DNA from 3 places in the Bradyrhizobium sp. USDA 4503 genome. Region 2 is predicted to be linked to each of the others. Evidence: riboswitches for the same ligand, from Rfam matches in the RefSeq annotation. Region 2 holds a riboswitch; each other region holds the start of a gene.
The links. A riboswitch is a leader RNA that binds a small molecule or an ion and turns the genes downstream of it on or off. The one in region 2 is predicted to bind cobalamin.
Positions count from the first base shown of each region.

Region 1 (7,814 bases), 7.4 Mb from region 2:
ATAATCAGCTGAAGCACATGACCGCGGACTGACCTGTCCTGGTCGTGATCTGCTTTTCCGAATGCGACAGTACAGGCCGCGAGGCGATCCGTGATCATCCTGCCTCCAGAGCAGTGGTGAGTTCACACGAACTGGATCCAAATGCTGGAGAACACCAGGCAACGACTGTGGTCAGGCAGAAATTGGCCAGCGTAGATCGATCAAGATCTACGCCCCCGCACGCGTCTCACTATCCGGCAAGGAGACTTCGAGAAGAGTTTACGAAGCCAACGGCAACGCACCGACCGTGATGAAACGTTGAAAGCCGATCAGCAACAACATTAGCCCCCGTGCGAAGCGAGCAGAACCGACGTTGCGCAGGTCCCTTTCAAACTACATCTCGCCGAAGCCAGCACCCATCCAGGCTCAATCAGAATACCCTCATAGACATATGGCAGCGAGCGTACCAAGCGCACCGAGCATCAGCCCGATCAGCGAACCGGTTGTCGGAACGTCTCTAAAGAGGAGAAGAGTGAGTATCGGCTCCACCACCAGAATAGCTCCCACCGATATTGCGACAATGATCCAAATATTCTTCAGATGCATGTAGCCCAGCGCGTATCCGAAAACGAGAAGGATGCCACCGAAAGATATCAGCAGAAACATCGGCAAGAGCATTGTCACATCCCCGCCGGCTTTTCCAAACCGCCTTGAGGCAATCAACTCGGCGATGATCGAAATCGCTTCTCCAACGAAAATCGCTGCCACCGCTACAATCTTCAATATCAAGCTCATCGGCCTTTACCGTTGCAGCTATCCAGGAGGCCCGGAGATAGGGCATTTGGGGGGCACCGTTGGCGTTGCCTTTTTCGCTTATCCGGCGCCTGCAGGGCGCCGGGCCGGCTCAACTGTCGCTCCTTACGCGGGCTCGTCAACGCCTGCCTGATTGCCGACCGGCTCGCGACATGCAGCGATTGTTTGGCGCCGATCAAGCCGCTTTCGCTAGCGGCGTCAACGAATGCGGTTCAAGACGAGCCCAACCGCACCGCGTGCCGCCGGCCGCCGACGCGATCAGGGACTAGGCTGCAATCCGCACTGGGAGTGAGGAATAGCCGCGCACGAAATTAGATGCGATTCGCTCGGGTTCGCCGACAACGCTTACGTCTAGCCCTGCACGCAATATTTCGTCCCAGAGGATATTCAACTGCAATTGCGCAAGGTGCCGACCAACGCACCGATGGATACCAAATCCGAACGATAGATGCTGCCGCACATTCTTGCGGTCGATCACAAAGCTGTCGCCATTCTCGATAACTTCTTCATCTCGGTTGCCAGAGATATACCACATAACGACCTTGTCGCCCTTGCTGATCTGCTTGCCACCCAGAATGCAATCTGCCGCGGCGGTGCGGCGCATATGGGCGATCGGTGTCTGGTATCGAATAATCTCCGACACGGCGCTCGACACGAGCGCAGGGTTATCGCGCAGTTTTCGCAGCTCGCCGGGGTACTGATTCATGAATAAGACGCCGCCGGTCATCGAGTTGCGGGTGGTGTCATTGCCTCCGACGATCAGCAGGATCAGATTGCCGAGAAACTCATCCGGCTTCATATGGCGCGTGTCGGGCGAATGTGCCATCAAAGAAATCAGGTCCAGCCGCGGCTCGGCATTAATGCGCTCGTTCCAAAGTCGCGTGAAATACTCAAGACATCCGGACAGGATTGTCCTTCGCTTTTCCCAGCTGTCGATGGCATGGCCGGCTCTCGGAGGTGTGACAGCTACATCTGACCAATAGGTCAGGAGCCGTCGGTCTTCGAAGGGAAAGTCGAAGAGCGTGGCAAGCATCTGCGTCGTCAGCTCGATCGAGACCATATTCACCCAATTGAACGGATCATTGCGCGGCAGCCCGTCCAGAATCACCCTGACCCGCGAGCGGATCAGACTTTCAAACTTCGCCAGGTTATCCGGTGCAACTATCGGACTTACGGTATTGCGCTGCCCGGCGTGTTTTGGAGGACCCATCTTAATGAAGCTCGGGGTCCAATGCTCGTCAGGCACATCGACGATCGTGACACCGTGTTCTGACGAGAATGCCTTATGGTTTGTATCCACCGCGACAATATCGCGGTACTTCGTGACGGACCAATAGGGGCCATAGCAGCTATCTTGGCAGTAGTGAACGGGATCCTCCCTTCGCAGCCGCTCGAAGTACCCCCATATGCTATCATCCTGAAAGCGCTTGGCTTCGCTAACATCCAGCTTGCTCAGCGGGATACTCGACGCCTCATCGGCTCTACGTGCCGATCTCGCTTTCATGATGGTCTCCGCAGATTTTGTTCATTCGAGAGCATACGGGTCCGCATAGTCGCTCTCCACGACCGTCCTCTTGTGTTGATTGCGAGCATGTCCTCGCTCCAACAGAGTATCTCAAAGCGCGAGCCGGCCCCTCCTACCATTTCCGGCAGTCAGAACCGCATTGACTTTCCATATCGATCTGCTTGTGGCTGGCCGAGAGCCATCATCCCATGGTTCGGCGCCAGGGCTGCGCTGTAAAGGGGCGCAAGCTCAGAACGCAGCTCCGCCACCCGCATGCCGCGAGGCTAAGCTTGTCAAACTCGCAACACATACGCGTTTGAGCACCGACCGAGTGCGCAGGTTCACTATCGACTGCCTGCTCTGTCGACGCCAGAACGGCCGATCCTCCACAAGCATAAGGACCTGAGCGACTGATGGTGAGTGGCGCCAGATCCAGCGGCTTTGCTGTCACGGGTCCGCGATAATCATTTCGAGCGGACCAGATCGATGTCACGCGATGTGGCCTTCCTGCGCGGTCTCCAGCGGACTTTCGCGAAAAGTCCTAGGTGCACCAGAATCGAAGAGCAAAAGCGTTGTTGCGTTCGTGCTAGATACGGCCGAAAGTAGCCCATACTCCCTCTTCGCCGTCCCAGCTGCCGCGGCTCGCTGCCTTGGAGTACTCCGTAGCGCGCTGCTCGAAGAAGTTGGCGTGCTCGACCCCATTGAGGATCTCGACCAGCCAGGGCAATGGATGCGGCTTGAGCTGGGTAAACCCGCTCTGACCAGCCTCAAAAAAATCGAAGACCGGGGCAATCCCGAGCTGGGTCAGCCGCCAATCGGCGACATAGCGGACATAGGCATGGATCTGCTCAGGGCGCATGCCATCGATCTCGCCGAGACCAAAGGCGAGATCAACGAAGTTTTCCTCCAGCTTCACCATGGTCCTGGCGACGTCGATGATGTCGTCGCTAACGGAGCGCGTCACCGCGCCAGTTTCGCGGTGCCATTCGTGAAATAGCTTGATGATGCCCTCGCAGTGGAGACTCTCGTCGCGCACTGACCAGCTCACGATTTGTCCCATGCCGTTCATCTTGTTGTGCCGCGGAAAGTTAAGCAGCATGGCAAAGCTCGCGAACAAAGCCATGCCTTCAGTAAAGGCGCCGAACATGGCCAGCGTGCGAGCGACGTCGGCCACAGTATGGACGCCGAATTGGTGCATGTAGTCAGCCTTGGCGCGCATCTGCGCATAGCCGCGGAATGCCTCAAACTCGGCCTTGGGCATGCCAAGCGTCTTGAGCAACAACGCATAGGCGTCAATATGGACGGTCTCCATATTGGTGAAGGCAGCCATCATCATCTGCACGGTGAGCGGCTGGAAAATCGGGATGTAGCGCTTGAGATAATTGTCACCGACCTCGATGTCCGATTGAGTGAAGAAGCGGAATATCTGGGTGAGCAGCGCGCGCTCGTTGGCAGTGACACGATCCGACGCCCAATCCTTGAGGTCGGAGCCGAGCGGAACCTCCTCGCCCATCCAATGGGTCTGCTGCTGACGTTTCCAGAACTCGTAAGCCCAGCCATAGCGATCAACGTCATAGCTTCCGGTCGAGTCCAGGAGGCCGACCCGTCCCTTGCCGATCAACGTGCGCGGATCGACAGCCGAGAGGTCAATCACTGACATGCAAGGCACTCCTCATAGTCGGTGCGCTGCGGCTGCGGTCGTTCCGCCTCGTCACGGCCGCTGATTTTGCCGGCGAACGCTGCGCGCGAGATCGACTTCGAACGGCAGTAATAGAGGCTTTTCAATCCGCGCTCCCATGCCGTCCAATGCAGCATATGGAGATCCCACTTATCGACGTCGGCCGCCAGATAGAGGTTGATCGATTGGCTCTGGCAGATGAACGGCGCGCGGTCGGCGGCGAGCTCGATGATCCAGCGCTGATCAATCTCGAAAGCGGTGCGAAAGATCGCTTTCTCGTGCTCCGAGAGGATGTCGAGATGAGCGACCGATCCCTCGTGCGCTATGATCGACTGCCATATCGCCGGGGTGTTGGCGCCCTTGGCCGTGAGTACCCTGGCGAGATGCGGATTGCGCACCGAGATGGCGCCAGACAATGTCTTATGGGTGTAAATGTTGGCCGGGACTGGCTCGATGCAAGCGCTCGTGCCGCCGCAGATAATGCTGATCGAGGCGGTCGGCGCAATTGCGATCTTATGGCTGAATCGCGCCATCACGCCGCGTTCCAGCGCATCCGGGCAAGGGCCGCGCTCGCGAGCGAGCGTCACCGACGCCGCGTCGGCATCACGCCGGATTTTCCGGAACATGTTCAGATTGAACGACTTGGCCAGGACGCTCTCCATCGGAATGCCCTTGGCCTGAAGGAACGAGTGGAAGCCCATGACACCTAGGCCGACGGAGCGCTCGCGTAGGGCAGCATAGCGGGCACGCCTCATGCCCTCCGGCGCCACCGTGATGAAGTGGGTGAGCACGTTGTCAAGGAAACGCATGATGTCTTCGATGAAGCCCGGCTCCTCGCTCCACCGGTCCCATGTCTCGAGATTGAGCGATGAGAGACAGCACACCGCGGTGCGCTCCTCGTCGCGATGATCGATGCCGGTCGGCAGGGTAATTTCGCTGCACAAATTGGAGGTTGAGACCTTGAGGCCGAGGTCGCGCTGGTGCTTGGGAAGGGCGCGGTTCACGGTGTCGATGAACAAGAGATAAGGCTCGCCGGTCTGCAGCCGGTTCTCAAGGATACGTTGCCACAGCTGGCGAGCGTCGATCTCGCGAACCATTTCGCTGGTCTTTGGACTGCGAAGCGCGAACGCTGTCCCGGCTCGCACGGCATGCATAAATTCGTCAGTAACGTTGATGCCGTGATGCAGGTTGAGGCTCTTACGATTGAAGTCGCCGGACGCCTTCCGGATCTCAAGGAACTCCTCTATCTCGGGATGTTGGACATCGAGATAGACTGCCGCCGAGCCTCGCCGCAACGAGCCTTGACTGATCGCCAGCGTCAGGCCGTCCATGACGTGGATAAACGGGATGATGCCCGAGGTGACACCGCCCTTCACCTTCTCGCCGATCGAGCGAACATTCCCCCAGTAGGTACCGATGCCGCCGCCGTTGGAGGCAAGCCAGACGTTCTCGTTCCAGACGCCGACAATACCTTCGAGCGAATCCGAGACCGAATTGAGGAAGCATGAAATGGGTAGACCACGCAAGCTGCCGCCATTCGAGAGCACCGGCGTCGCCGGCATGAACCACAGTCGGGACATTGCATCATATAGACGCTGAGCATGTGCAACATCGTCCGCAAACGCGCACGATACCCGCGCAAACATGTCCTGGACGCCTTCGCCCGCGAGCAGATAACGGTCGGTCAATGTCAGCTTGCCGAACGATGTCAGGAGGCTGTCGCGCGATCGATCAAGGGCAAGGTCAGACGGCTTTGGAGCTGGCGCGAGGGGACGCGGCAGCGGGGCCAGCGATGGAGGCTGCGCAACAGACCGCTGAAGCGGGGCAAGCTCTGCCTGTGCGTGCGCTGCCCGCACACTGGATGGTGTAACGAGATGACCCTGTTGATCGAAATCAAAAGACGGCGACATCGGCAACCCCGCGATGTTTGGAGCCGGGGCCGCGGACGACTTGCAGGGAGACAAACGTCCCTCAGTGCAAGCGCTCCACCGGGGCACCCCGCCCGAGGACGTTTGTTCTGTCGCGGCAGGTCTCCTGGCTTGCGGGTCGCTGCGGCTGTCGACCTTCCCGGCGCGTTTCTGCGCCAGTGGCCCATGATGACAACCGCTCACCGCCTGCAGTTGCGGGGGCAGCCCCGGAGTAGCCGTTCGGCGCACCGGGTTCCCTCTTAGCTTCCTGTCCTACAAGATAAAGGATGGAAGAACCATGACAGATCTACATCTAGGCGTCACATGCCGAGATTCGTCAAGTCTCGTTTGGGGGACATCAAGCTTCAGAAGAGGACACCGCGAAGTCAATGAATGGAGCGGCCGGCGCCGAGCACCGGTATGTTCCGCTATCCATACACGTCCACCTGTGGCTGTTCAGGCAAATCAATCCAGAAATCCGGCCGACCATTCATCAGTCTATGCTGATCTGGAACGTAGATCCTACCAAAGGCTCTGAGACCGTTTTTTCCGTTCCGATGAGTATGAGCGGATCTTCAGCTCAAGATCTTCGAAGCTATCAGCGTCAACGATCCAGATGAAATCGTGTCTAAGGCGCTGGAAAGCTATCATGGACGTAGCCGACGCAGTCAGCTCCTCGACGCACGACGCTCCCCGCGCGATCTCGCTGCTCGAACGGCTGAGGGCCCTGAAGAACACGAAAGCTCATCGAGCTCGCAGCGGCTAAGCCGCTGTAAGCGCGACGAAACCGGCTCCCTTCGTGAATTTACCGTCGGCGCAAGCCTTGTCTCACAATGAAGGAGCAGGTCCGTCCCACCGAGATCGCCTGGTCAATATCTTTCTAGCCAGTATAGCTGCTGTTCGGCGCGCATAGCAGATCGATTTGGTCGCGGCGCATCTAGGTCGCCGCCCTTCTGATCAATTCGGCACGTGCCCGGTGCATGTTTGTAGCGGACCAATTGTCTGGCCCATTCTCGCGATCTGCCGATAAAGGCCTCGCCTACTGTTCGGTGCCCAAAGAAGTCAGGTTGGTCCTACTCGGCCGCGTCCATCAGGATTTCCGGATCGTTCGCGCCTCTCATCGCGACCCAGAGCACTCTTCGCAACACGCGAAAGCCTCCAGGGCCGTGCTGGATCACGCCCGACGCGCTTGAATCGTACCCGACGTCATGTTGCAGGATTCGGCGCAAGCCACGACTGTTTGGCAAACAAGCTTGGCATTTCGGACCCGATCGGAACAACGTATGTCGCCTCTGGGCGGTCCCATGTCGGCGATTGACTGCCCGGTCCGGCGACACGGAGATGATGTGGTCCTCAGGATCGAGCACCTCCCGGAGCCCGATTTGCGGCTCTCCTCGACAACATTAAGAGCTGTCGAGCTGACGTGTTTCTGGAGGAGAGGAGGATGCTAGGCGCAGACATGGTGGTAGGCGGCAATCGACACCCAGAGAGAGGAGCGCCGTACGGGTCCTCCTGTACCCTGTTGTCGAAACCAGCGTGGCAAGGCACGGGCTTCATTCAAGGCATCTGGCCCAACGTCCAAACTCCGGTTGCGATCGTTTCAGGCAAGGCGCGACGCTGCGTTAGCTGCGCTCGATCTGCGGCAATTGCCTGCTCCGGCACCTGAAAGGACCAGATACATGACGGCATACCCTAGGGTCTTACAAGAGTTGCGTGTGGTTGAGCCCGGCCATCGGGTATTGGAGATAACCACGACCACCGGCTGCATCGTCAGATGTTCTTATTGCTCCCAGGACAAGTTTGCAGATCGCCAAAGGCCCGTATCCCAAGCCAAGCATCTGGGTGTTCAGGATTTCAAGCAATGTCTCTCACGCGTACCGACAGCTACTGGCATTAGTTTTTCCGGATATTCGGAACCCTGGTTGCATCCGCA
Region 1 is NZ_JBSRXS010000001.1:7,673,333-7,681,146, reverse strand. Features, by position in the region: gene ACVMIH_RS36430 (hypothetical protein) at 421-774, opposite strand; gene ACVMIH_RS36425 (cytochrome P450) at 1,058-2,296, opposite strand; gene ACVMIH_RS36420 (ribonucleotide-diphosphate reductase subunit beta) at 2,883-3,956, opposite strand; gene ACVMIH_RS36415 (ribonucleoside-diphosphate reductase subunit alpha) at 3,947-5,884, opposite strand; cobalamin riboswitch at 5,982-6,197, opposite strand; gene ACVMIH_RS36410 (SPASM domain-containing protein) at 7,561-7,814, shown strand, end outside.
Region 1: another riboswitch for cobalamin. It lies ahead of ACVMIH_RS36415 (ribonucleoside-diphosphate reductase subunit alpha); the one in region 2 lies ahead of ACVMIH_RS01345 (DUF1636 family protein).

Region 2 (7,814 bases):
GTCACCAAGGCGCCGATCGTGGCGATGGGTGGTGCGCAGGCCGCGATTCAGTTGCTGCCGCATCTGGCGCTCAAGGGGCGGGCGCGGATTCTGGCGCCGACCTACAATGAATATGCCGCGGTGTTGTCGGCCGCCGGCTGGGACGTCGCCGAGGTGTCCGATCTCGCCGCGCTGGCGGGAGCGGACATCGCCGTCGTCGTCAATCCGAACAATCCCGACGGACGACGCCATGACCGGCGCGAGTTGCTGGCACTGCTGCCGCGCGTTGGCCGGCTCGTCATCGACGAGAGTTTTGCGGACGCCGTTCCTGACCTGTCCCTTGCACCGGAAGCAGGACACGCGGGGCTGCTGATCCTGCGCTCATTCGGCAAGTTCTACGGACTTGCCGGCTTGCGCCTCGGCTTCGCGATCGGCAGCGAGGCGGACGTCGCCGCGCTTGCGGCGAGGGCGGGCCCATGGCCGGTTTCGGGAGCAGCAATCGCGATCGGGCGGCGCGCGTTGCTCGATCACGACTGGGCCAAGGCCACGGCCGCGCGGCTCGCGGACGACTGCGTCAGGCTCGATGCAATAGCGCGATCGCAGGGTTGGACGCTGCTCGGTGGCACGTTGCTGTTCCGGCTCTACCAGACGGGCGATGCATTGGCTGCGCAGGAGAAACTTGCCCGTGCGCAGATCTGGTCGCGGGTCTTCCAGCAGAAACCGGGATGGCTGCGCCTCGGCTTGCCGGGAGGCGAGGCCGAGTGGTCGCGCCTTTCCGCCGTGCTGCCCGTTTAGCGCGCCAGCGCGAGCAAGCCTTCGACATCGAGATGGGTCTCGATGTGCCCGGCGAGCGCGTCGAGCGCGCTCTCGACCCTGGCGCCGTAAGTCTGATCCGCCGCGGGGATGTCGAGCTGTGCAAGGAACGCCTTGCGAAATTCGTCCGAGGCGAACAGGCCGTGCAGATAGCTGCCGTGAACGCGCCCGTCTGCGGAGACCGCGCCCTCAGCCGTACCGTCGAGTGATGCAAAGGGCCGCGCGCGATCCGGCCCGTCGGTGCGCCCGATATGGATTTCATAGGCGCTGATCGGCTGGCTGGTCGCGGCATGCACCGCGCTGGAGCGCGTCAGCGTCTTCTGTTCGGTCATGGTGGTTGCGACATCGAGCAGCCCGAGCCCGCGCGTTTCGCCGGCAGGACCTTCGATCCCATCGGGGTCGGCGACGCTGTGTCCTAGCATCTGGTATCCGCCGCACAGGCCGAGGACATGGCCGCCGCGGCGATGATGCGCGAGGAGGTCGATGTCCCAGCCCTGCGCGCGCAGGAAGGCGAGATCGCCGCGGGTCGATTTCGAGCCGGGCAGGATGACGAGCTTCGCATCACCCGGGATGGCTTCGCCCGGACGTACCATCACGAGATCGACGCCGGGCTCGAGCTTCAGCGGATCGAGGTCGTCGAAATTGGCAATCCGCGACAGCGCAAGGAACGCGATCTTGCACTGGCCGGGCTTGCGCGCCTCGCCGAGCCCGAGCGCATCTTCGGCCGGAAGTTCGCCGGCGCGGACGAACCAGGGCAGCACGCCAAAGCCGCGCCACGCCGTGCGTTCTTCGATCAGGCGATAGCCGTCGTCGAACAATGTCGGATCGCCGCGGAATTTGTTGATGACAAAGCCCTGGATCATCGCGGCATCATCAGGGTCGATCACCGTCTTGATGCCGACGAGCTGCGCGATCACGCCGCCGCGGTCGATGTCGCCGACCAGCACCACGGGCACGTCTGCTTTGCGCGCAAATCCCATATTGGCGATATCGGCTTTGCGTAAGTTGACCTCGGCGGGACTGCCGGCGCCCTCGACCAGCACCAGATCGGCGCGCTGCTTCAGGCGCGCAAAACTCTCCAGCACCGCGCCCATCAGCGATGGTTTCATGCCGGCATATTCGCGCGCGCGTGCGGTGGCGATCCGTTTGCCGTGCACGATGACCTGGGCGCCGACATCGGTCTCGGGCTTCAGCAGCACCGGGTTCATGTCGGTGTGCGGCTCGACGCCGGCGGCGAGCGCCTGCAACGCCTGCGCGCGGCCGATCTCGCCGCCATCGACGGTCACGGCGGCGTTGTTCGACATGTTCTGCGGCTTGAACGGCAGCACGCGCAGGCCGCGCCGTCTGGCGGCGCGGGCGAGGCCGGCGACGATGAGCGATTTGCCCACGTCCGAGCCGGCTCCCTGGATCATCAATGCGCGCGCCATCGTGATGCCCGTCAGAACTCGACGCCCGGCTGGGCCTTGATGCCGGAGCGGAACGGATGCTTTACCAGCGTCATCTCGGTGACGAGATCGGCAATCTCGATCAGCTCCTCCTTGGCGTTGCGCCCGGTGAGCACGACATGGGTCATCGGCGGCTTCGACGTGGTCAGGAAGTCGACGACATCGGCGATCGCGAGGTAGTCGTAGCGTAGCGCGATGTTGATCTCGTCGAGCACGACCATGCGCAGGCTCGGGTCTGCGATCAGCTGCTTGGCCTTTTCCCAGCCGGCTTGCGCTGCCGCGATGTCGCGGGCGCGATCCTGCGTCTCCCAGGTAAAGCCTTCGCCCATGGCGTGAAATTGACAGAGATCGCCGAAATGCCCGGTGAGCAGGCGGCGCTCGCCGGTATCCCAGGCGCCCTTGATGAACTGCACCACGGCGCAGGGAAAGCCGTGCGCCACACAGCGCACGATCATGCCGAACGCGGAGGACGATTTTCCTTTGCCGGCGCCGGTATGAACGATGATCAGGCCCTTTTCACCGCTCTTGGTCGCCATGATGCGGTCGCGGGCGGCCTTCTTTTTCGCCATCTTGTCCGCGTGGCGCGCATCCGGCGAAAGATCGGTGCCGACGGCGCCGTCTTCAGCGTCCTTTCCATCAGAAGTCATCACATTCCTTCGGCTTGACAAGTGCGAGGCTTGGACGAATGGTGGTCCTGCGTTGGTTCCTGTCCTACGACAGGCGAAGAGGGAATGCGATAGGGCTCCGCTAAATCGGGCCCGAAGCGCAGCCGCCCCCGCGACCGTGACCGGAGAGATGCCCAAGCCACTGATTCCATACGGAGTCGGGAAGGTGGGCATCGAAGGGTAAAACCTGCTCCGCAAGCCGGGAGACCTGCCAACGCAGCATGTTGTGAAACCGGCGGACGGGGTGTTCCGCGACGGGGAACGAACCTATCCAAAATCGGTTCGTGTGCCTCATCGCTTCCCGCTGTCAATCCAGGAAGGGCGATGAGCGTTACACTTCATGTCTGCATCACCTGCCGCGCCGGCCAGACGCCGGCGGAAGGTGAGCTCGCGCCCGGTGCACGCCTGCATGCCGCGCTTGTCGAGGCCGGCGTGCCTGATGACGTCAATCTGGTTCCCGTCGCATGCCTGTCGGCCTGCAGCCAGGGTTGCTCGGTCGCGCTCAGCGCGCCGGGGCGCTGGTCCTATGTCTACGGCCGACTGTCCGCTGATAATGCCGCGGATGTGATCGCCGGTGCCTCCGCCTATGCGGCGGCGCCCGACGGCATCGTGCCGTGGCGCAGCCGTCCGGAAATCTTCCGCAAGCAATCGCTCGCCCGCATTCCACCTCTTCCCGTCGTGCCGGAGGCCGCAGAATGACCACGCTCGCCAAAATTCCGGTCACCGTCGTGACCGGCTTTCTCGGCTCCGGCAAGACGACACTGATCCAGCATCTGATCCGCAATGCCAACGGCAAGAAGCTCGCGGTACTGGTCAACGAATTCGGCAGCGAAGGCGTCGACGGCGACATCCTGAAGTCGTGCGCCGACGCCAATTGTCCGGCCGAGAACATCGTCGAGCTCGCCAATGGCTGCATCTGCTGCACCGTCGCCGACGATTTCATCCCGGCGATGGAGCAGTTGCTGGCGCGGAACGTGAAGCCCGATCACATCGTGATCGAAACTTCCGGGCTCGCGCTGCCGAAGCCGCTGCTGAAAGCGTTCGACTGGCCGGAGATCCGTTCGCGGATCACGGTCGACGGCGTGATCGCGCTAGCCGACGCCGAGGCCGTCGCCGCCGGCCGTTTTGCGCCTGATCCGGCCGCGGTGGATGCGCAGCGTGCAGCGGACGACAATCTCGACCACGAGACGCCGCTGTCGGAAGTGTTCGAGGACCAGATCGCCTGTGCCGATATCGTGCTGCTGACCAAGGCGGATCTCGCCGGGGCGGAGGGGATCAAGGCAGCGAAAGCGGTGATCGCGGCCGAGATGCCGCGCGAGGTGCCGATGTTGCCCGTCGTCGACGGCACGATCGACGCGCGCGTGATCCTCGGGCTCGGGGCGGCGGCGGAAAGCGATCTCGCGGCGCGGCCGTCGCATCACGATGGCGAGGAGGAACACGAGCACGACGATTTCAATTCCGTCGTGATCGATCTTCCGGAAGTTTCGGATGTCGACGCGCTGGTCGCCTCGATCAAGGGGCTGGCGCGCGAGCAGAACGTGCTGCGCGCCAAGGGCTACATCGCGGTCGAAGGCAAGCCGATGCGGCTGTTGGTGCAATCGGTCGGCGAGCGGGTGCGGCATCAGTTCGACATGCCCTGGGGTGCCCGGGCACGGCAGTCGAAGCTCGTCGTGATCGGCGAACATGCCGACATCGATGAAGCCGCGATCAGGGCACGGCTTGGTGTCTGATGCACGTCGTCTTCCGCGAGAGTCGCGGCCTTGAGGAGACCGCGACGCCAAGGGACCTCGGCCAGGATCCGGCCGATCTCGTGGTGTTGTCGTTTTCCGACAGCGATCTTGCTGCCTTCGCGGCCGGCTGGCGGCGCGGCCGTGCTGCGCTGCCGTCGCTGCGGCTCGCCAATCTCGCGGAGCTGCGCCATCCGCTGTCGGTCGATACCTATATCGAGCGGACGCTCTCGCACGCCCGCGGCATTCTGGTGCGGCTGATCGGCGGCGAGCCCTATTGGTCATACGGGCTGGCCGCGGTGCATCGGCTGGCGAAGGAGCGCGGCATCGCCCTGGTCGTGCTGCCGGCGGATGGCCGCGACGATTTGCGGCTCGATGAATTCTCGACCTTGCCGGTCTCGACGCTGCGCCGTCTGAAGGTGCTGTGCGACAAGGGCGGCCCGGTTGCCGCGCAGGCCGTGATCGCGCAACTGGCGCTGGCGTCCGGACTCTATGCCGGGCCGGTGGTCGGCGAGATCGATCTTCCCGAGATCGGCGTCTACGATTCCCGGCGCGGTGCCATCACGGCGTTGCCGGCACCGGACGGCCGGCCGCGCGTGCTGGTGACGTTTTATCGTTCCTACCTCGCGGCCGGCGATACGGCGCCGGTCGATGCATTGATCGATGCATTGCGTGAGAGGGGCTTTGATGCTCATGGCGTGTTCGTCACTTCGCTGAAGGCTGCGGGCGTGGCCGATTGGCTGCGCGTTCAGCTTGCGCAATGCGCTCCAGCGGCCATCGTCAATGCGACCGCGTTTTCCGCGGCCGGTGACGACGGCACGACGCCGTTCGACGCTGCATCATGCCCGGTGTTCCAGGTCGCGCTGTCGACCGCGCGGCGCGAGGATTGGGCCTTGTCGCTCCGCGGGCTCTCGCCCGGCGATCTCGCGATGCATGTGGTGCTGCCGGAGGTCGACGGCCGCCTGTTCACAGGAGTCGTGAGCTTCAAATCGCCTGGTGAGCGCGATCTTGAGCTGCAATTCGCGCATCTTGCGCATCGGCCGGATGCCGAGCGCGTCGCTGCAATTGCCGCACGCGTGGCCGCCTGGCATCGGCTTGCCAGCAAGCCGGCACAGGAGAAGCGGCTCGCGCTGGTGCTCTCGAACTATCCCGGCCGTCCACATCAGGTCGCGCATGCCGTCGGCCTCGATGCGCTTGCCTCGGTCGGGGCGATGCTGGCTGATCTCGCGGGCGCGGGATTTGACCTTGAGCCGGTGGAGTCACTGGGCGACATTCTTTTGCGCAGGAATTTGACGTGGAACGTCGCCGACTATCGTGCGGCGCTTTCCGGCCTTCCCGAGCTGCTGCAGGACGATCTCAGCCGCGCATGGGGCGCGCCGGAGGATGATCCGGATTGCCGTGACGGCGCATTTCATTTCGCTGCGATCTGCTGCGGCAAATCGGTCATTGCCGTTCAGCCGGAGCGCGGTGAGGTAGGGCAGCGCGACGCCGACTATCACGATCTCGCGCGCACGCCGCGCCACGCCTATGTCGCGTTCTATCTGTGGCTCAGGCAGCAGGCCATCGATGCCGTCGTCCACATCGGCGCGCACGGAACGCTGGAATGGCTGCCCGGCAAGTCGGTTGCGCTGTCGCCCGCATGCTGGCCGGAGGCGCTGATCGGCGATCTGCCTGTTGTCTATCCCTTCATCGTCAACGATCCCGGCGAGGCGGCGCAGGCCAAGCGCCGGATCGGTGCCGTGACGATCGGTCATCTGCCGCCGCCACTGGCACAGGCCGCGGTCCCCAAAGGCTTGCGCAATCTTGAGCGCTTGCTCGATGAGTATTCGACCGCCGATGGTCTCGATCCGGCGCGGCGGCAGCGCCTGATCGCCGCGATCCGCGACGAAGCGCGCATCGCCGGGCTGGAGGACGATCTCGGTCTCGCCGCGTCGGTCTCCGCGGCCGAGGCCATTCCGCAGATCGATCGTTTCGTCTGCGACCTCAAGGAAAGCCAGTTCGGCGACGGCCTGCATGTGTTCGGGCAGGGCGCTTGCGGTGAGGCGGAGAAGGAGGCGTTGCTTGGTGCGCTCGCCGGCCGGCGTGTTGCGCCGGGGCCGTCGGGCTCGCCCTATCGCGGGCGCAGCGACGTGCTCCCGACCGGGCGCAATCTGTTTGCGGTCGATCCGCGCGCGGTGCCGACGCCGTCGGCGCATGCGCAAGGCGTGAAGCTTGCTGAAGAGCTGCTGCGCCGTCATTTGCAGGATCACGGCGACTGGCCGAAGGGACTCGTGGTCGACCTCTGGGGCTCCTCGACGATGCGCACCGCCGGCGAGGACTTTGCGATGGCCCTGCATCTCGCGGGCATCGCGCCGCGCTGGGATCATGGATCGGGGCGGGTGTCGGGCTATGACATCATCGCGCCTGCGGAACTCGGCCGTCCCCGCATCGACGTCACGCTGCGCGTGTCGGGGCTGTTCCGCGACGTCTTCTCAGGGCTGGCCCAGTTATTCGAAGCCGCGGCGGAGGCGTTGTCCGAACGCAGCGACGAGGCGGACGAGAATCCTTACCGGCAGCGCATCGCGCGCGTGTTCGGTCCTCGCCCCGGACATTATGGCGTTGGCATTTCGTCGGTCCCCGACGTCTTCACACCGGAAGCGCGCGAGGCGGCCGGCGAAGCCTGGTTGTCGGCATCGTCGTGGGCTCTCGCATCCGACGGCGAGATGCGGCCCGATCGCGCCGGCATCGAGGCGCGGCTCGCGGCTGCGGACAGTTTTGTTCACACCCAGGATCTGCCGGAGACCGATCTGCTGCTGGCGGCCGACTACGCCGCGCACGAGGCGGGCATCGCGGCGGCGGCGAGGCGCCTTGGCACGAAAGCCCCATCGCTCTATCACCTCGATGCGACGCGGCCGGATCAGCCGCATGCCCGGGCGTTGACCGAGGAAATCTCACGGGTGGTGCGAGTGCGCGCGGCCAACCCTGCCTGGATCGCGGGCATGATGCGCCATGGCTTCCGTGGTGCCGCCGAAATCACAGCGACGTTGGAGCACATGGCGGCGTTCGCCCATCTTGCCGGCGCGGTGCCGCCGCATCTGTTCGATCTCTACTACGATGCGACGCTCGGCAATGACGAGGTTCGCGGCTTCATGGCGCGCGAGAACCCGGCGGCGCTGGCTGCGATCGAAACCTGCTTCGCGAGATTG
Region 2 is NZ_JBSRXS010000001.1:282,250-290,063, forward strand. Features, by position in the region: gene cobD (threonine-phosphate decarboxylase CobD) at 1-774, shown strand, start outside; gene ACVMIH_RS01335 (cobyric acid synthase) at 771-2,219, opposite strand; gene cobO (cob(I)yrinic acid a,c-diamide adenosyltransferase) at 2,231-2,884, opposite strand; cobalamin riboswitch at 2,921-3,132, shown strand; gene ACVMIH_RS01345 (DUF1636 family protein) at 3,227-3,601, shown strand; gene cobW (cobalamin biosynthesis protein CobW) at 3,598-4,632, shown strand; gene cobN (cobaltochelatase subunit CobN) at 4,632-7,814, shown strand, end outside.

Region 3 (7,814 bases), 4.9 Mb from region 2:
TCCCGGCAATCGCGGCCTCCAGATCGTCCGCACCCTTGACCTTCACGATTTGCGGCTCCAGCCCCTGGGCCTTGGCTGCGGCCTCGTTGGCGCGGTCAATCGGGGCGAGCCCGCGTTCATCCGCGCCGGGGATCGTTTTATCACTGAGAATCGCAACGCGCGTGATCCCGGGGAATGCCTCCTTCAGAAGCTTGAACTGGTCGCTGGCCTGCTGCGGATCGAGGTTGGTGAGGCCTGTGACATTGCCTCCCGGTTTTTCCATCGAGGCGACAAGCTTCAACGCGACCGGATCGGTCACGATCGCAAAGATCACCGGGATCGTCGACGTGGCCTTCTGCGACGCGACCGACGCCGGGCCACCGAGTGCGAGGATGACATCCACATTCGCGCCAACCAGCTCCGAGGCGAGACCGGGAAGGCGCTCGAGCTTCGATTCGGCAAATCGCGGCTCGATGACGATGTCGCGTCCTTCGAGATAGCCGCGCTCGGCGAAGTCGCTCAGAAGGTTCTTCTTGATGGAGTCGAACAGCGGCGACGGGCTGCCGTTGACGAGGATTCCTACTTTCCTGGGGGCCTGTTGCGCATCGGACGGGTCGCACATCGACGCGATCATGCAGAAGACCGTGAGCACCGCCTTCGCAAACCTCATGGCACCGCCCCCAGCAAGGACCCAGCGTCCATGCGAAGCCTAGCATCCAGGGGGTGGGCAACCAATCCGGAAGGGTGGTCCGGCCGATGACCTCGCTGCGACCTAATGTCTGCTTGGCGACGACGAGCCGGGCTCGGTAGCTCGCGAGCTACGAGGCCGCCGCGCGCGACTGCGCGCAGGATCTGTGGATCGATATTCGCCGGGCCTCACAACGGCTCGTCATCATTGCCGTAGCGGTCGAGCTTCGGTGTGGCGATATCGCCGTCCTCGTAATAATCATCGTCCTGTAGCGCTGCGGGTGGCGGAGGTTTCTTCGCCTTGTCGTCGGTCTTGTCTTTGGTCTTCGTGCCGCCCTTGGTCTGCTTCCCGGCCTTGGCCATGCGTTTCCCCTGCGCGGGTCAAATCAGCTGCCGGAACTCTACCCCAGTTTCGGTGCGTTTGTAATGTTCGGGGACGGTGCGGCGGGGCAGACCCGCCCCACCGGTTCACGCTCTAGAACGTCGCGCCGGCCTTTACCATGTAGGTGCGGCCGGGCAGCGGATAGGCCGAGAAGCGGCCTTCGGTGAACGTGCTCGCGATGGCGTAGTCGTAATAGAGCGCGTTGAACAGGTTGTTCACGCTTAGTGACCAGAAGAAGCGGTCAACTTGCCCGCTCAGCTTGATATCGGCGGTGGCGTTGCCGGGAATCCGGCTCTGGGTGTTGGCCTGGTCGTTGTCCATGATGCGCGAGCTCCAGGCCCGCACCGTGGCGTCGAACACCAGGTAGTTCTGCCAGATATTCCAGGTGACGCCGAGATTGCCGGTGTAGCGCGACACCAGCGGCACGTCGTTGCCGGTCCAGACGCCTTCGCGGAACACCGCGCGGGTGATCGCCATGCCGCCGCGCAGGGTCACCGTATCGCTGAACTTGAGCGAGGCACTGGTTTCCGAGCCATAGCGGCGGGTGGGGTCGAGGTTGGTGTTGAAGAACAGCACCGGGTTGAAATGGATCTCGTTCTCGAGATCCATCAGATAGACGCTGGTCTGGACCTGAAACAGGTTGGTCTTGACCCGGAAGCCGCCCTCGACGTCCTGCGATGTCTGGGTCTTGAGCTGGAAATTCTGCGGGATCGGGGCGAAGGTCAGCGGATCGAACGACGGTCCGGATGCGACGCGCTCGTCGACATCGGGCGTGCGGAACGCGCGCGCCGCGCGGCCGAACACCGAGAAGGTGTCGGTCAGGCGATGCTCGGCGCCGACATGCAGGGCGTATTGCGTCTCGTTGCTGTCGAGCGGTGCCGCCTGCGTGTCGAACGCGAACGGCGCATTCGGGTCGTAGCGATCGCGCGCCGAGATGCTGGTATTCTGGACGCGCGCGCCGTAGGAGATGTCGGTCGTTGGCAACAGGCCCAGCGTATGTTGCCAATAGCCGGCCACGCTCTGCTGCTCGATATTGTAGATGTGGAACGGGTCGACGCCCTGATAGGCGCCGCGCGCCTCGCGGAAGGTCGAATCGTAATAGTCGATGCCGGTCAGGATTGTCGACGGCATGCCCAGCATCACATTCTTGACGCTGAGCCGCGGCGTCAGCGACCAGGTCTGCAGCGCGGCATCATTGTAGGTCGAAGCGAAGCTGATGGTCGGCATCGTGCCGAAGAAGCCGCTCTGCGTCTCGCGCTGCCGCCAGCCGCCGTCGACGATGAGGTCGACGCCGTTCATCAGCGTCTTGGTGAAGCCGGCGGTGACGCTGGCGGTCTGCTGGTTGGCATAGTCGAAGGGCGTCGCGGCGCCGCGGCGATCGGTGAGCAGCTCGTTCACGCCGATCGACGGATCGACCAGCCGTCCGCCGGGTAGGCCGAGCTTCTGGTCGCTGCCGGTGACGGTCAGGAAGGCGGTGAGATCAGGCGTCGTGTAGTTGATGTTGCCGACGGCGTTGCGCTGGTCGAGCGCATTGTTGACGCGGTAGCCGTCCGACTTGATGCCGTTGCCGTAGAACGAGGTGGACCACGGGCCGGAATTGAGCGCCGCGGAGACCGCGGCCATGCGGGTGTTGAACGAGCCAACTCCGGCCTCGGCCCGCATCGTCGTCGGCGGGCCGCCGACGCCGGTCTTGGTGATGATGTTGACGACGCCGCCCACCGCGTTGTCGCCGTAGAGCACCGCGCCGCTGTTGCCGCGCGTGATCTCGATGCGCTCGATCGAATCGAGCGGAATCGTGGTGAGGTCGAAGCCGGCCTTGTCGACGTCGTTGAGGCGGCGGCCGTTGAGCAGGAAAAGGGTATTGTCGGTCGCGAATGCGCCGAAGCCGCGCAGGTCGACCGACGTCTTGGCGCCGTTCGGTCCGCCATAGGGCGTTTGCAGCTGCACGCCCGGCACCTGCGCGAGGATCTCGGGTAACGACTGCACCGGCGAATGCGCGATGTCGTCGGCGGTGATCACGGCCGAGGAGGAGCCGACAATGCCGGCGAACTGGCGGCCGCCGGTGCCGCCCGTTCCGGTGGCCACGCCGGTCCCTGTCGTGCCCGATCCGGCTCCGCTGCCTGTATTGTTGCCTTGCGAGGTGCCCGGCGCCGGGCGTCGCGGCGCCGGCGCTTCGTCAGCGGCCGGCCTGGCGCGCGTGACGTTCTGGTCGCCCGGCTTGGTGACTTCGATCGCCGGCAGCTGATCGGGAGCGGGTGCCTGCTGCGCCCGCGCTGCGGAGACAAGGATCGCCGGCGCGATCATCGTCGACGCGAGCAGAAGCGCGCGGCGCCGCCGATGGAAAGGGAAGGAGAACATAAGCAAGGCCTCGGCAACGTCAGTGGCACGTCACCGCGAACCAGTCTCACCATCGTGCTCACAGCATCAGGTGAAGCTCATGCCTGTACTCCCCGACCGGCAGCATCGCGTGTGACCACGGCTGACGGCAGGTCTCCTGGCTCGCGGGTCGTTACCCTTCGTCGCCTTCCCAGGACCGAGATTCCCAGTGGCCTGTGACGAAGGATTCACCGCATACAGTTGCGGGGGCAGCCGCGGCGTTGGGGAAGTTTCCCCGTACCGCATTCCCTTTTCATCTCATGAAAGAACCGTCATGTTCATCTAGGGTTCGGCCGGGTAGCAAAGTCAATCCGGCGGAAGTCGGGCGGCGGCCGCGCGGCCACGGTTTTTGTCGAGTGTCGCTTGTCTGCCACGGCGATCGCTGTAAGAGCATGGATCCGATGAGCGCGCAGGATTTTGCCTTGGCGGCCGAGGTCGCGGCGCGGCGCCGGTGGGGCGCCACGGCGGCGCTGCTCGCGCTCGTGGTCCTGCTGTGTGTGTTCTCGCTCGGCATCGGGCCGGTGCGGCTGTCGCCGCTCGCGGTGATCGAGGCGCTGTTCGGCGGCGGCAGCGATGTGGCGCAGGTGATCGTGCGCGAGATCCGCCTGCCGCGCACCATCCTGGCATTTGCGATCGGCGGCATTCTCGGGCTGTCCGGTGCGGCGCTGCAAGGGCTGCTGCGCAATCCGCTGGCCTCGCCGTCGCTATTCGGCGCGCCGCAATCGGCGGCGTTCGGCGCGGTGCTGGTGATCGCGCTGGGCCTCGCCGATGTGCGCTCCTACGCGCTGCCGGTGGTGGCGATCATCGCCGCCTTCGGCTCGGTGTTCGCGCTGCTTGCGATCGCCGGCCGCAATGCCGGGCTGTTGATCCTGATCCTCGCTGGGCTCGCGATCTCGAGCTTTGCGGGAGCCGCGACCGCACTGGTGATGAATCTCTCGAGCAATCCGTTTGTGGTGCTGGAGATCGCGTTCTGGCTGCTCGGCTCGCTGGAGGACCGCAGCTTCCAGCACGTGGCGCTGGCGCTGCCCTTCATCGTCGCGGGCGCCGCCATCCTGCTCAGCCAGGCGAGCGCCTTCCGCGCGCTGACGCTTGGCGAGGAGGCGGCGCAGAGCCTCGGCGTCGACGTCGGGCGGTTGCGGCTCTTCGTGATCACGGGCGTGGCGCTTGGCGTCGGCGGCGCGGTCGCAGTCACCGGCACGATCGGCTTCATCGGCCTGGTTGCGCCGCATCTGATGCGTCCCGTGATCGGTCACGATCCGGCGCGGCTCTTGGTGCCCAGTGCGCTCACCGGCTCGGCGTTGCTGCTCGCGGCCGACATCGCGGTGCGCATCATTCCCTCGACCTCCGACATCAAGGTCGGCGTGCTGACCTCGATCATCGGCGTGCCGTTCTTCCTCTATCTGATCATGCGCGAACGCCGCGCGCTCGGCGGAGGCGTGGCATGACGCTGCTCTCCGCCGCCGCTCTCAATGCCTCGCTCGGCAGCCGCAAGGTGCTGCACGATGTCTCGCTGTCGTTGCCATCGGGCCATCTGGTCGCGCTGGTCGGGCCGAACGGCGCCGGCAAGACCACGCTGCTGCGCGCACTCTCCGGGCTGATTCCGTCGGGCGGCGAGATCCGGATCGGCGGCGATCCGCTGGCGTCGCTGCCGCTGCGCGAGCGTGCGAAACGTTTTGCCTACCTGCCGCAGGGGCACATGGTGCACTGGCCGCTGCCGGCGCGCGACATCGTCGCGCTCGGCCGCTATCCGCACGGCGCGACCGATCCGGCGCGGCTGTCGCAGACGGATATGGAGGCGGTGCTGCGCGCGATGCAGGCGGTCGACGTCACTGAGTTCAGCGATCGCCGCGTCACCGAACTCTCCGGCGGCGAGCGCAGCCGCGTCGCGCTGGCCCGGGTGCTCGCGGTGGAGGCGCCGGTGATCCTCGCCGACGAGCCGACCGCCTCGCTCGATCCACGCCACCAGATCGACGTGATGCAGAAGCTGCGCAACGTCGCCGATGCCGGTGTGCTGGTGATCGTGGTGACGCATGACCTGGGACTCGCCGCGCGCTTTGCCGATCATGTGCTGGTGCTCGCGGAGGGGCGGCTGGCAGCGCAAGGCGCGCCCGTCGAGGCACTGTCGGAGAGCGTCCTCGCCAGCGTGTTCCGGGTCAGCGCCTATCGCGCCGAATTTCAGCGCGAAGCCGTCATCGTGCCGTGGGCGGACGTCTGATGTGGCCACGGCCTCACCACAAGCTCAGTTCACCTCTCCCGCTTACGGGGGAGGTCGCTGCGCTCGACGAGCGCAGCGGGTGGGGGCTCTCTCCACGATATGGCTCGCGGCGAAACCCCCACCCCACCCCTCCCCCGCAAGCGGGAGAGGGGGCGCACCTTCAGCGTGGCAGCCATCTCGCTTCGCTTCATCTTGGTGCGGTGGTCGCGATACTGCTGTGGCTTATTTCCGCCGGCGCCGCGTTCGCCGCCGGACCGCGCATCGTCTCGATGAATGTCTGCAGCGACCAGCTCGTGCTGTCGCTGGCCGATCCGGACCAGATTATCGGCCTCAGCCGCTTCTCGCGCGATGCCTGGCAATCCTGGGCCGCGGAGAAGGCGCGAAACTTTCCGCGCCTGTCCGGCGAGGCCGAGGACGTGCTGCTGCTCAAGCCCGACCTCGTCGTGGTCAGCCTGTTCGACAAGCGCGCGACCCGCGATCTGTTGAAGGCCCACGGGCTGCACCTCGTCGAATTCACCGTGCCGCGCACGCTGGACGAGGTGAAGGACCAGATTCGCGCGATGGGCGATGTGGTGCAGCATCCCGATCGCGCGGAGGCCGAGATCGCGCGCCTCGATGCGACGATCGCGCATGCGCGGGCGGCGGCAAGCGCGCATCATTACCGCGTGCTGCCGCTGGAGCGGCGCGGCTTTGTCTCGGGCGACCATAGCCTGGTCAGCTCGCTGCTGGCGGCAGCCGGCCTCGCCAACGCCGCCGGCGAACTTGGCGTCGGCGCAGGCGGGTTTGCTTCGCTGGAGGCGATCGTAAAACTCCGGCCGGATTTCATCCTGGTGTCGGAAGCCGGCGACCGCGCCGAGGATGACGGTCGCGCCTTCCTGCTGCATCCGGCGCTGGAGCGCTTCTATCCGCAAAGCAAGCGCATCGTGCTGCCGGAGCGGCTCACGGTGTGCGGCGGCGTGATGCTGGCGGATGCGCTGGATCGCCTGACGGAAGAGTTGCAGCGAGTGACGCAGTGACCTTCCAAACCCGTCATCCTGAGGAGCGGCGAAGCCGCGTCTCGAAGGATGCACGGCCCGGATACTTCCAGGAGTTCGCGGAAGGAGTGTGGCCGTCGCCCTTCGAGGCTCGCTTCGCTCGCACCTCAGACGGTGAGATATTTGCGAGCGGGCTAAAGGGTTATGAGACTATCCCATCACCACCGGCCCGCCGGCCTTCTTCCACGCATCGATGCCGCCATCGATATGCGCGGTGTTGGCCAGTCCCGCCTTCTTCGCGGCGGCCACCGCCATCGCCGAGCGCTCGCCGAAGGCGCAGAAGAACACGACGCGGCGGCCGGTTGCGGCGGCGACCTCGCGCAGCATGCCGCCGGGCTGCAGGGTGGCGCAAATCCCCGGATAGGGCGCGTGCAGCGCGCCCGCGAGCGTGCCGTGCTTGGCCCGCTCGCCGCTCTCGCGCAAATCGACCAGAAGGATATCGGGGCGGCCGAGACTCGCGATGGCGTCGCGCGCGCTGAGGGAGAGGCCTTCCTTGGCGAGTTCGTCCTGGTGCAGGCCGACATGCATGTTGGCGGGCACCACGACGTCCATCAGCTTCGGGTTCGGCAAATTGAGGTTGTTCATCAGCTCGACATAGTCGTCGATCGATTTGACCTGCAGCCGCGGATTGTAGCGCTTCTCCTCGCCGATGGTGGAGACGGTGTCGCCCTTGTAATCATGCGCGGGGAACACCATGGTCTCCTCCGGCAGCTTCAGCAGCCGGTTGAAGATCGAATCGTACTGCGCCCGCGCGCTGCCGTTCTGGAAGTCGGTGCGGCCGGTGCCGCGGATCAGCAGCGTGTCGCCGGTGAAGACGCGGTCGCCCATCAGATAGCTGTAGGAATCGTCGGTGTGGCCGGGCGTGTACAGCGCCTCGAGGCAAAGGCCCTCGATCGTCACCTTGTCGCCGTCGGAGACGCGCATCGACACCACGTCGGCCTTGCTCTGCTCGCCCATGATGGTGATGCACTGGGTGCGGTCGCGCAGCTCGCCGAGGCCGGTGACATGATCGGCGTGCAGGTGCGTATCGACGGCCTTGACCAGCCTGAGGTCAAGTTCCTGGAGCAGCTTGCAGTAGCGATCGGCCTTCTCCAGCACCGGATCGAGGATCAGTGCCTCGCCGCCGGCGCGGCTCGCGAGC
Region 3 is NZ_JBSRXS010000001.1:5,204,952-5,212,765, reverse strand. Features, by position in the region: gene ACVMIH_RS25115 (ABC transporter substrate-binding protein) at 1-649, opposite strand, end outside; gene ACVMIH_RS25110 (hypothetical protein) at 856-1,029, opposite strand; gene ACVMIH_RS25105 (TonB-dependent receptor) at 1,142-3,406, opposite strand; cobalamin riboswitch at 3,516-3,713, opposite strand; gene ACVMIH_RS25100 (FecCD family ABC transporter permease) at 3,826-4,869, shown strand; gene ACVMIH_RS25095 (ABC transporter ATP-binding protein) at 4,866-5,639, shown strand; gene ACVMIH_RS25090 (ABC transporter substrate-binding protein) at 5,840-6,655, shown strand; gene ACVMIH_RS25085 (MBL fold metallo-hydrolase) at 6,824-7,814, opposite strand, start outside.
Region 3: another riboswitch for cobalamin. It lies ahead of ACVMIH_RS25105 (TonB-dependent receptor); the one in region 2 lies ahead of ACVMIH_RS01345 (DUF1636 family protein).